One region of the Psychrobium sp. 1_MG-2023 genome, then DNA from elsewhere that is predicted to be linked to it. Evidence: predicted binding sites of a transcription regulator. Region 1 holds the regulator's gene; each other region holds the start of a gene.

Region 1 (4,347 bases):
AAGTTGTAATAAACGAAGCTGTGCTAAAAATTGGTCACGTATCGCATAATGAGCGACTTCAGATTGGGTAAAAAAACGCGGCACAATACTCACTGACAGTACTCCAACGATTAGAATAACTAAGATCAGCTCGACGATAGAGAATGCCGATTGTCGTTTCATTGCTAACGATTCCACCCTGATGAATTATCAGACCAACACAAAGTCAGTCTCGCCAAGTATTATTACCATCATAGCAAGGAGTTAGCCTGCAAATAAACCTCTTTATTCAGACAAAAAAAAGTGCCACCTAGATAACTAGGTGACACTTTCTCAAATTAACAATTAACGATTAAGCGTTAACGAATTTTTCGCCTAGCTCGATATCACCTTTAAGTGTATCAAGCGCACCATTTAATGCGTCAGCTTCAAAGTCAGTTAGGTCACCGTAGCTTAATACTTCTTCTACGCCGTTTTTACCTAAACGTACAGGCTGTGCGAAGAAACGAGCTTTCTCACCAGGACCTTCAACGTAAGTACACTCAACAACACCTTCTTCGCCGTTAAGGGCACGAACAAGAGATAGACCAAAGCGAGCAGCCGCTTGACCCATAGAAAGTGTAGCAGAACCGCCACCCGCTTTAGCTTCAACAACTTCAGTACCAGCGTTTTGGATACGAGTTGTTAATGCTGCAGTTTCTTCAGCTGTGAACTCAGAACCAGACTGAGATAATAGAGGAAGAATTGTCACACCAGAGTGACCACCGATTACTGGCACTTCAACATCAGCTGGGTTTAAACCTTTAGCTTCAGCAACGAACGTATTAGCACGGATAACGTCTAGTGTAGTAACACCGAATAGACGCGCAGGATCGTAAACACCTTTCTCTTTTAATACTTCAGCAGCGATAGCAACTGTCGTGTTAACTGGGTTAGTGATAATACCGATTAGGGCTTTAGGACAAGTGTCAGCACATACAGCAACTAGGTTCTTAACGATACCAGCATTGATGTTGAAAAGATCTGAACGGTCCATACCAGGCTTACGAGCAACACCAGCAGAGATAAGAACAACGTCAGCACCTTCAAGTGCTGGTGCTGAATCTTCACCGCCAAAACCAGTTACTTTTACATCTGTTGGGATGTGGCTAAGGTCAGCAGCAACACCTGGAGTTACAGGAGCAATATCATATAAAGATAATTCAGAACCCGCTGGTAATTGAGTTTTTAATAATAAACCTAGTGCTTGGCCGATACCGCCAGCTGCGCCTAATACTGCAACTTTCATAACTTTCTCCCTCAGAGATTAATAATAAATTTAGGATAGCTCCCATTCCTCTTACTTTAATCTTAAAAACGCCAGATGACTATCAGACTAAAGACGAGATTAATAGGTAGAAATCATCACATCATAATGTGAACTAGCCCATAAAAATTCCGCCAAAGTATACCCTAATTTTGACGCTAAGCCATACCTCAATAAAACAAACGTTTTAGTGACAGACTTATTTGAGGTTTACAATCACAAGATGAGAATGATTTTCAACCGTATTATGGTACTAACTATGCAGGAGTATAAAGGCTAAAATGTTTTATGCAAACAAATAAATAAATATTGAATAATTTTAGATTTTTATGCAAAATAGTGAATAGTATCTTTAATAATAAAAATAACTGGAACAGCATGAGAAGTTCGCAAAAACAAGACCAATTAATCAAAGCCTTTAAAGCGCTATTAAAAGAAGAACGTTTTGGATCACAAGGCGATATTGTTCTTGCATTACAAGAGATTGGTTTCGAAAGTATTAATCAATCAAAAGTATCCCGTATGCTAAGCAAATTCGGCGCAGTTCGCACTCGCAACGCTAAACAAGAAATGGTTTATTGTTTACCTGCCGAGCTAGGTGTCCCTACGACAAGTAGTCCCCTTAAGAACCTTGTTATCGATCTTGACCATAATAACTCATTGATCGTGATTCGTACTAGCCCAGGTGCCGCGCAATTAATTGCTCGCTTACTCGACTCTATCGGTAAGACCGAAGGTATCCTCGGCACCATTGCCGGTGATGATACTATTTTTATCGCGCCAGCCCAAGTCAGTGAGATAGATAAAACGTTAAACACGATTAAAGAATTATTTAACGTCAGTCTTTAACGTAACTCCCCAACGATAGCAGCCCGTCATTGATGGGCTTTTTTATTTAAAAAACTCATTGAAGGGGCAAAGAAAGCCGCCCCTGTGACAGCCTGTGTATATTTCAACAAATGATCATAATGCCCATTATTGTCACCTACGATCATACTGCGAAGCATCAACTCAAAATTAAGCGGCGTATGGCAACAAGAAATAAAAAACAACCCTTGCTCTTTCATATCTCCGTAAGGCATCGACTGACGTAATATCTCTAACGATTTACCCTGATTATCTTTGAGACTGGTGCGTCTAATATGTGACGTTTTAGGTTTATTAAACGATGAATACTCATGGTTCTCCTGTTTGGTTCGACCAATAATATCCTCCTGCTTTTTCACCTTTAGATTATTCCACTTCTTTAGGTCATGCTGATAACGCTGAATATGGATATAACTGCCGCCACGGAACTCTTTATCGTCATCGCTCACTAGCGCCACTTCTTGCCGATGTAGCCCTTTCGGGTTTTCAGTGCCATCAACAAAACCAGTTAAATCACGATTGTCTAAATAGCGAAAGCTTTTAAGCTCTTCAACCAAATTTGCCAAATCTTCAAACATTAAGCAAATCTCATGACTTACCATATAGTTAATATCTTGGCGGTCACAACGAATTTGAATGAACAGATCGAACGGACATGCAGGTGCATGACGATCGCCATGGGTTAACGAAGGAAAAGGTCTGAGTAAAGCAGGGCGAGAGTCGGGGTATAATGCATCCCAGTAATTTGCACCGACAGCAATAAAAGCGGAAAAGGCAACATCACTATAAAGTTCGGTCATTTCATCAAGGTAATGACTAACCTCACTTAACTGAGCACGAATTGCATGCTCTTGACCTTCTACACAATCAAACAGCAAATATTGTCCGTGTAAATTCCCTTCCGCACAAATACCCGCTTGCTCTCTTGCCATGGTGACGCCCCGTCTTATGTTTGAATAATCGAATATTCTATCTTATCAAGCAAGAATAGGAAAAGTCCTGCTAAATATTTTATCTACCCAGCCATATTAAAAGTAACTAATGCATGCTCTTCGACACCAACATCAAGTGATTGCCCCACAACAAATTCCTCATTGCTGTGTACTTCTAATGCTAACGCAGTATCTTTTTCATCACGTACTCGATACACCCAATGGCTTCCACTAAAAAAACAATGTTCTACTTTGAAATCGCCACCTTGTTGGTGAGATAATTTTAGCTGTTCAGGACGTAGCATCACTGTGCAATGGTGCTCACGCATAGTTTTATCATCAATGACAATATCACCAAGGCGTGTCATCACTCGCTCACCATTGACGCCATTAATTTTAATGTAATTAGCCTTACCCATAAAGTTTGCTACATAAGGAGACGCAGGATTTTGATATAGCGTTTGTGCTGTTCCAATCTGCTCAATTTTCCCTTGATTAAAAATAGCGAGTTTATCAGCGAAAGCAAAAGCTTCGTCTTTACTATGAGTAACAAACACTGCTGGGACTTGCTGCTGCTTTAAAATTTGACGGATCTCAATCATTATCTCGCCACGAGACTGACTATCGATATTAGAAAATGGCTCATCCAATAACATTAAATCAGGTTGATAAGCTAACGCCCTAGCAATGGCCACACGTTGCTGCTGCCCACCGGATAATTGGTGCGGATAGCGCTGTGCAAAGTCCGTAAGTTTCACAAGACTGAGCATCGATGAAATACGCTGTTGCTGTTCCTGCTTAGACAGTTTTCCTAAACCAAAGGCAATGTTTTTTTCTACAGTTAAGTGAGGAAACAGTGCATAATCTTGAAAAATCATTCCCACATTACGGTGTTCACTAGGAAGCATCACTTTAGATGAACTAACCAACTTATCACCTAAATAGATCTCTCCCGCACTCACCGCCTGCAGACCAGCAATACTACGTAACAATGTTGTCTTTCCACAACCGCTTGGTCCTAACAAAGCTAATATTTCATTCTTGTCTAATGCCAATGATAACTCGCTGATCACCGATTGATCGTTATAATCACAAGCCAAGTTATTAATAGTTAACTGAGTCATTATTGCGCTTTCTCCAAAGAGCGGTTTAAGAAAATTAACGGAATTAAGCCGACTAAGACGATAACAATGGCGGCTAGGGCACCATGCTCTAATTGCTCATCAGATACAAATTGATAAACGTATGTCGCGAGGGTTTCAT
Region 2 (4,347 bases), on a different contig from region 1:
TCTGCACCACCAATAATTGCAATAGCAGACGCATCAGCTAAGCTAAATTCGAAACCTGGAACAACATTTAACGCAATTGCGCCAAATAAGGTAGCAAAGATACCAAATTGAGCAGACGCACCTAAAAACAGCATTTTAGGGTTAGCAATAAGCGCCCCAAAGTCAGTCATTGCGCCAACGCCCATGAAGATCAACAAAGGGAATATTCCGGTTTCAATACCAATATAATAGATATACCACAACACTCCACCTTCTTCGGTAAAGCCTGCCATTGGAATATTCGCTAGAATACAACCAAAACCAATGGGTAGTAATAATAATGGTTCATAACCGCGAGCTATTGCTAAAAACAATAACCCGGCACCAACTGCCATCATGATCATCTGGCCTAGCTCGAAGTTTGCTAAACCAGTGTCACGCCATAGTGTAAGTAATCCTTCCATTACTGCCTCTTAACCTATTGTCAGTAAAGCTTCGCCAACTGCAACAGCGTCACCTTCTTTTGTCATCACTTGAGCCACTGTTCCGCCAGTCACTGCACGTACTTCAGTTTCCATTTTCATTGCTTCAAGAATAATGACAACTTCACCAGCAACGACTTGCTGACCTGGCTGCACTAGCACTTTAAAGATATTACCAGCGAGTGGAGCTACTAATGGCTCAGCACTTGTTGGCGCTGCCGCTGGTGCAGGAGTTGCTGAAATTGGTGTTGCTGAACCACTCACAGGAGTGATTTCACTGATTTCACCGCCTGCTGCAACATCGACTTGATAAACTTGACCATTAACACGAACACTGTAAGTTTCTGCACCACCAGATGCTGCTGGAGTAGACGGAGCAGGTGCTGCAACTTCGTTGTCTGGATGCGGTTCAAACGCATCAGGGTTATTTCTATTCTCTAAGAATTTAAGTCCGATCTGAGGGAACAGTGCATAAGTTAATACATCATCCTCGACATTCTCACTTAACTGAATGTTTTTCTCTTTGGCTAAAGCAATTAACTCTTCACTTAACTGTTTAAACTCATCATCAATTAAATCCGCAGGACGACAAGTAATTTCTTCTGCACCATCAAGAACACGAGCTTGTAATTCAGCATTTTTAGGCGCTGCTGTTGCACCGTACTCACCTTTTAGTACGCCAGCTGTCTCTTTAGAGATGCTCTTATAACGCTCACCGGTCAATACGTTTAATACCGCTTGTGTTCCAACGATTTGCGAGGTTGGTGTCACTAGTGGAATAAAGCCAAGATCTTCACGTACTTTCGGGATTTCCAAAAGAACCTCATCCATCTTGTCGCCTGCGCCCTGCTCTTTAAGCTGGTTTTCCATGTTAGTTAACATGCCACCAGGAACTTGCGCCAGTAAAATACGTGCATCAACACCACGTAGGCTACCTTCAAACTTTTCATACTTCTTACGCACAACACGGAAGTAGGCTGCGATTTCCTCTAACAGCTCTAAATCAAGGCCTGTGTCATATTCTGTACCTTGAGTCATTGCAACCACAGTTTCTGTCGCAGTATGACCATAAGTTGAACTCATTGACGAACTTGCGGTATCTAACATATCAATATCAGCTTCAATCGCTTTTTGATAAGTCGCCGTTGATAGGCCCGTCGTTGCGTGACATTGCATGGTGATAGGTAGATCAACTGTCTTTTTAAGGCTCGTAATTAACTCATACGCATCAAACGGCTTTAATAGGCCCGCCATATCTTTAATACAAATTGAGTGAGACCCCATATCTTCAAGACGTTTAGCCATATCCAACCACATTTGTAGGTTGTGTACTGGGCTAGTCGTATAAGAAATTGTGCCTTGAGCATGTCCGCCAACGGCAACAACTGATTTAATGGCTGTTTCAAGATTGCGCACGTCATTCATTGCATCAAATACACGGAATACATCAACACCGTTCTTGTGCGCGCGCTCAACAAATTTAACTACAACATCATCAGCATAATGGCGATAGCCTAATAAGTTTTGGCCGCGTAGCAGCATTTGTTGTGGGGTATTTGGCATCGCTTTCTTTAACTCACGAATTCTATGCCAAGGATCTTCGCCTAAGTATCGAATACAAGAGTCGAAGGTAGCTCCGCCCCATGTTTCTAAAGACCAAAAGCCAACTTTATCTAGTTTATCGGCAATAGGTAACATATCTTCGAGACGGAAACGGGTCGCCAATAAAGACTGATGAGCATCTCTTAAAACCACATCGGTCAGGGCAAGACGTTTAGACATAATAACTCCTAGTTACAAAATCTTATGCGAGTAAATTATTCGCGCGATTGACGGTATTTGTGAACGGCAGCTGTAATAGCGGCAACCACATCAGGGTTGAGTGGATCATTTGTATTTGTTGGTTTAGCTGGTGCAGGAACCACCTCTTCAGGGCAAAACTTAGCCAAAAGATTAATGGCGACAACGAGTAAACCAAGAAACACAAAGACACAAACCATTCCGAGCAACATGATATTTGCTGCGGTAGCTAGCGCTTGTGAAATATCCATAAAAACACCTACATTTGTTAATAAAGAAACAAGAATTAAAACACTCAATTAAATATCAATTCACATAACACTAGACTTTAGTCACATAAAACGAATTAATATTCACAAAATCGAGATAAAAACTCTAATTTAACAAAAACACAACCTTTGCTGTACTTTGATGACACATTTATACCTGTGCTAAAAACAAGAATCAAGCAAAATTGGTAAGACAACTTACCCACCATAAAAAACAAATAAATAAACTTTTAATTTCAACAACTTAAGAAAGGCAGAAATAAAAAAGCATACTTTATGCTTACTTTTTGTTCACAAATATAAAAGCGAGATCACCCCACACAAAGTTTACGCATAGGTAAACTTCAAGAGTTAAAGTTTATAAAAACAAAAAAGAACAACTGTTAAAAAACAATAAGCTAGAGCAAGAAAGGCACTGTGAATTAAAACTAAAGCATCAAGGTTCGAAACCATCAACACCGCGAAAAGTTTACCTCCACGTAAACAATGATGATTTTTTTGTAAGCTAAAAAAGACAAAAAACTTAACCAAAATAATAAAAAAGTTTCTTTTTTAACAAAAACACAAAAACATATACTTCTTTAACTGGTTTTTTATTAACAATCTGAAGGGGGTCGAAAGTGGAACAATAGAAAAAGCTATTCATCAGGCAGGCTGAAAGCGATGAGCATGTTGAAAAGCGTTTTAAATGATAGCAGCCCCTCTTAGAAGCTGGAAATGAAGTGGCGTAATGAGTTTTTTAACTTATACCAACCCCGTTAATTAAGTGGCCAGTTTGTAACGGGTTAGAGTGCAGACTATTAATGAGATTACTTTTAAATCTAGCGTCTTGTTTACGCGTATTTTGTAAAGATGCGGTAAGGTGACTTAACTAATGAAATAGGTATAAAGTTTAATGATTAATTGAGTGAGGCTTAACAGAGTTAATATATGCAACACATGAAAAGTTTTAATAGTTATCGTACGAAAGTAACGAGACAAATTAACGATATCTTTTTAAGGTATAGGATTTTTATTTTTTGAAGGTGTTTAGATACTTAGAAAAGAAAATATGGCGCGCATGGAAGGAGTCGAACCTCCGACCGCCTGGTTCGTAGCCAGGTACTCTATCCAGCTGAGCTACATGCGCGCAACAATTTCAAAATAGGATGGCGCGCATGGAAGGAGTCGAACCTCCGACCGCCTGGTTCGTAGCCAGGTACTCTATCCAGCTGAGCTACATGCGCGTATCTTATTTCTAACAACGAATTACATATCGTCCCATTCATTATAATAAAAAAATTAAAAAGTGGCGCGCATGGAAGGAGTCGAACCTCCGACCGCCTGGTTCGTAGCCAGGTACTCTATCCAGCTGAGCTACATGCGCACTTTAATACCTTTCAATTTACTTAAATAAGTAAATGGCGGAGAAGGAGGGATTCGAACCCTCGATGGGAGTTAAAGCCCATACTCCCTTAGCAGGGGAGCGCCTTCGGCCACTCGGCCACCTCTCCGGTATGCGGCGTATAATACTGGGTAGCAGAAATAAGTCAAACAGTTTTTTCATACTTATTTACCCTTTGCATCCTTTTTAAGCAACACGCTCAATAAATAGTTCATATTAGGCATTTTAATTAGGGAATTGCGTTTCACAATCGCAATAAGGTATTTTTAACGATGAATGTACCGAGTTCAGTATCAATCATTTGATTCCCTAGATTGATACTCTGGCGTTAAAAACAAAGGCCACAAGCATTCTAAATGCGCTTTTAAACTTAAGGACGGAAGCAATAAACACCTAAATGTTCATTGTAAAAATAAAATAGGTGATTAGGTTT
Region 3 (4,347 bases), on a different contig from region 1:
AACGCTCGCTAAACTCAGCAAGAAATAAGAAGCGAAAACGCGATAAGACACGACCATTATTGCCACCGCGCGCTTGCTCTTTTAAGAATAAGGTACAAAGCTCAGCAGCACCCGTGTAATCATTACACAGGGTTAGGGTTTCAATGGTGTTATGTAGCTTTAACTCTTGTGAGCTGTGTACAACTTTACCAAGGTGGTAGTGATAAAAAGCGTTCTCTAAGCCAACAGCTGATTCTAAGCCACTTGTGCCGACCACTTCACCTGTATCCGTATCTTCCATCACCAATAAATAGCCTTCATTACCCGGCTGATTGGTCTCTGTCGCAAACGATTGCTCGGAATGGGCAATGCGTGAGCGTAACAGGGTTTCATTGGTTGGTAGCGAAGTAAAACCAACGCCAGAATCATGAGCGATTTGCATCAGCGCAGGATAGTCAGCCTCGGTAATAGGACGAATGATCAACATAAGTGATCCTCCAAATTGAGCAAAAGAGATAGATACCAATAGCATTACAGAAATAGGTCATTAATTTAATGCTATTGGTACAAAAACGAATCAGCTAGCAAGGTTACTAACATGATTCGTCTTTTTAAAGATAGAAGATTTTAAGCGTTTACGATGCTAGCTACGGCTTTTTCAAAGCGTGCTAAACCTTCAGCAATATCTTCACTTGGAATAACCAAAGATGGTGCGAAACGAACAATGTTAGTACCAGCAACTAATGCCATTAAACCGTTGTCAGCAGAAGCTACCATAAAGTCACGTGCTCGACCTTGATACTGTTCATTAAGTACAGCACCTAACAATAGACCTTTACCACGGATTTCAGAAAATACATTGTATTTAGCGTTAATCGCTGCAAAGCCTTCACGAAATTGTGCTTCTTTCTCTTTAACACCATTTAATACTTCTTCAGTGTTCACTGTATCAAACGCTGCTTCACCAACAGCACACGCTAGTGGGTTACCGCCGTAAGTAGAACCGTGAGTACCTGGTTTTAAGCTTTTTGCAATTTCTGTCGTTGTGATCATCGCACCAATTGGGAAACCACCACCTAATGCTTTAGCTGTGGTTAGGATATCTGGCGTTACGCCTAAATCCATGTACGCATATAAAGCACCTAAACGGCCAACACCTGTTTGTACTTCATCAAAAATAAGTAGCGCGTTATGCTCATCACACAGCTCACGAACGCCTTTAGCAAATTCATCTGTTGGACTTACTAAACCACCTTCACCTTGTAAAGGCTCCATCATCACAGCACATGTCTTATCAGACATAATCGCTTTTAATGCTTCAAGGTCGTTGTATTCAACATGCTCAACAGCACCTGGTTTTGGGCCAAAACCATTAGAGTAAGCTTCTTGACCACCCACAGTTACAGTGAAAAATGTACGACCGTGGAAACCTTGCTTAAATGCAATGATTTGATCTTTGTCACTGCCATGGTTATCGAGCGCCCAACGACGTGCTAGCTTAAGAGCAGCTTCATTAGACTCAGCACCTGAATTTGCATAATAAACTTTATCAGCAAAGGTATTATCCGTTAGTTTTTTCGCTAAACGTAATGCTGGCTCATTAGTCATTACATTACTTAAGTGCCAAATCTTTTGCGCTTGTTCTGTTAATGCATTAACTAATGCTGGGTGACAATGGCCTAAACAGTTCACTGCGATACCACCAGCAAAATCGATTAATTCATTGTCATTTTGATCCCACACACGAGAACCCTGACCTCGAACTGGAATAATGCTTGATGGGGCATAGTTAGGAACCATCACTTCATCAAATAATTCACGAGTTACTTGCATTTGCTCTGACATAGAATTAATCCTCAATATTCTGGCCTTTTGTTAGGCACTATTATTCATTTATAGAGGTGCTACAGCGTCATAAAAATCGCTTTTTTTTAGCGATATCTAAAGCCCGACTGTGCACTTGTTATCGCTCGATTATCACAGATTTTATCTATACTGTCTCCCTTGTAAGATAAGAAAGAATATGGGTTAGCGAGAATATATGGCAAAAAATAATTACATTTGAATATATGATATGCATAAAAATACATGCCCTTTTCCTATCTGCGAATAATTACTCGAAATTATGCTTAACCAGTCAGTGCGAAAAAAGGAAAAAAAAATTCGCTCAACGGCGAATTTTTTTAACTTTTATCAAAAACAGTGACCTTAGTCGTCCATTATTGGCACTTTTAAGTATTTTTGTTTATTCAAATACTTAATTTTTTCGGTGTCTAATTGGTAATAATTAAGTAAACCTGCGGCCTGAGTTTTATCGATTAAGCTTTCTTTATACATTTGTTTAAATACCGAGTAAGCTCGCCCTTGAGCAATAATCCTAGCCATCGGACTAAAGTCATCAAAAGCCATCGTTCGTGAAAGCTCTTCGAGGTTATTAGCAAGCATAAAGAAATTCAGCTTGTAGCGCTTTGCAATCTCCGCACTTAATAAAGGGGCCTTCAACCCTAATAACTTATCTAATACCGGAACCGCTGACTTGATATCTGATAGTTGGTGACTCACTTCCGCAGCCCCTTGCTCCATCGCCAGTGCACTCACTTCATTGCGAGATTCCTTAAAGCACTCATCAACCAAATGCAGCATAAAGATTGCGCCGAGTTCATGCAGCATTGCCATCATATAAGCTTCACTTTCATTAACCGCAGGATCTTGTGCGGCTAAAGCTTTTGACGCTTCAGCTGTAATTTGTACATGAAGCCATAACTTACGTGATGTTTGATTGAACTTCATCCCTGTGTCTTTAAGTAACTCGTTAACAATTAGGTAAGGTAAAAAGATTCTTAACTTTTCAACACCTAATGAGCTAAGACACAATTCCGCATCTTTTAACTCAAGGGCTTTATCTGAATGCTTTTTTCCCATCCCTAAACGGTTAAGCGTGGTAATTAAGTTTTTAAGTAATGAAGTGTGCTTAAGTAACAGGGGCTTAATCCGTGCTACTGAAGCCGCTTTGGTATTTAGTATATTGACCGCATCCATCAAACTCACAGCAGGAGTAAAGCGATCCAATGTTGTTGGGTCAAGGTTGGCTAAGCGCGTTTCTACTTTGTGCTCAACATTTTTAAATAACTGCTCTTGCAGTGCGTTAAATAAGTCTTTTGCTTGCTGCTTTTCAGCTTGCCGAGCCAGCGCGGGCGCTAACTCGATATCAAGTAAAATACGGTCATCAGGTAATTCACTATCATTTTCTTCTTCTGGTTGCAGTAATAAGGCTTTACTGACCAAATAACGATAGTAATCAACTTCGACCGCTTTAATCACACTGGCTTTGAGTCCACTTTTTTTTCTATCCACAGCTTGAGCTTTCACAGGAGCCTTAACCACTGGCACCTTTGGTGACTCCTCTTTCCCTAACCATTTTTTTAAGCGACTCACAGCAACTTCCTATTTTTTTAAGTTTTGCTCAAACAATTTATAAATACGGCTATATTCATCTAACCAGCTCGATGGCTGTCTAAAACCATGCGGCTCAACAGGGTAGATTGCCATTTCGAACATTGGCTTTTCTAATTCAATTAACCGCTGGACTAAACGCACACTGTCTTGGAAGAACACATTATCATCAAGCACACCTGCCATAATTAATAGTGGCTTGGTTAAGTGCTGCGCATGCTCAATTGGTGAGCTACGACGGTAAGCAATATCATCATCATTTGGCGTATTCAAGATATTAGATGTATAGCCAAAGTTATAATGCGACCAATCAGTCACAGGACGAAGTGCCGCACCAGCTTGGAATAAGTCTGGCTGAGTAAATAGCGCCATAAATGTCATAAAACCACCGTATGAACCACCATACGTACCAACACGATCTTTATCTACCTGCAGGTGTTGTGCCATATAGTTCACGCCATCTTGTAAATCTTGTACTTCAGGCGTGCCCATCTGGCGATAAATAGCCGTTCGCCAATCACGACCATAACCTTTAGAAGCGCGGAAATCCATATCCATGACCACATAGCCTTGTTGAGCCAACAAGTTATGGAACATGAATTCGCGGAAATACCCCGACCAACCAAAATGAGAATTTTGTAAATAACCTGCACCATGGTTAAAGATAACAGCAGGGTATTGCTCAGCTTTAGACTGATCAAACCCTTGTGGTAAATAAACCTTAGCATACACTGGCGCTTCGCCATGACTTGATGGCACTTCAACAATGCGTGGAGCCTGCCAATCGTAGTTAGCAAACTCTTCACTAACCGTGTTGGTTAAGCGTTTAGCCGCGCCACTTCCATCACTGTTTTTAACAAAAAGTTCAGTATGTTGTAATAACGTTGAATGACTTAATAAGAGTTTAGTTTCATC

What was found. The regulator ArgR, encoded in region 1, controls arginine synthesis, uptake and breakdown. The targets are predictions, from matches to a motif close to ANTGAATANNTATTCANT.
Region 2: Q8W26_RS14680 (OadG family transporter subunit) is a predicted target of ArgR. The motif match lies at 2,560-2,577, and genes of this name have one in related genera.
Region 3: Q8W26_RS06650 (aspartate aminotransferase family protein) is a predicted target of ArgR. The motif match lies at 2,053-2,070, and genes of this name have one in related genera.

What each region holds. Positions count from the first base shown of each region.
Region 1 covers NZ_JAUYVJ010000008.1:104,183-108,529, forward strand. Annotated here, with positions in the region: gene Q8W26_RS06145 (type II secretion system protein) at 1-162, opposite strand, end outside; gene mdh (malate dehydrogenase) at 332-1,267, opposite strand; gene argR (transcriptional regulator ArgR) at 1,664-2,134, shown strand; gene Q8W26_RS06160 (Dyp-type peroxidase) at 2,161-3,084, opposite strand; gene Q8W26_RS06165 (ABC transporter ATP-binding protein) at 3,168-4,211, opposite strand; gene Q8W26_RS06170 (iron ABC transporter permease) at 4,208-4,347, opposite strand, start outside.
Region 2 covers NZ_JAUYVJ010000031.1:32,310-36,656, reverse strand. Annotated here, with positions in the region: gene Q8W26_RS14690 (sodium ion-translocating decarboxylase subunit beta) at 1-443, opposite strand, end outside; gene oadA (sodium-extruding oxaloacetate decarboxylase subunit alpha) at 453-2,243, opposite strand; gene Q8W26_RS14680 (OadG family transporter subunit) at 2,279-2,512, opposite strand; tRNA gene Q8W26_RS14675 (tRNA-Arg) at 3,583-3,659, opposite strand; tRNA gene Q8W26_RS14670 (tRNA-Arg) at 3,680-3,756, opposite strand; tRNA gene Q8W26_RS14665 (tRNA-Arg) at 3,820-3,896, opposite strand; tRNA gene Q8W26_RS14660 (tRNA-Ser) at 3,932-4,023, opposite strand.
Region 3 covers NZ_JAUYVJ010000009.1:83,768-88,114, forward strand. Annotated here, with positions in the region: gene astA (arginine N-succinyltransferase) at 1-466, opposite strand, end outside; gene Q8W26_RS06650 (aspartate aminotransferase family protein) at 607-1,812, opposite strand; gene Q8W26_RS06655 (HDOD domain-containing protein) at 2,188-3,414, opposite strand; gene Q8W26_RS06660 (prolyl oligopeptidase family serine peptidase) at 3,424-4,347, opposite strand, start outside.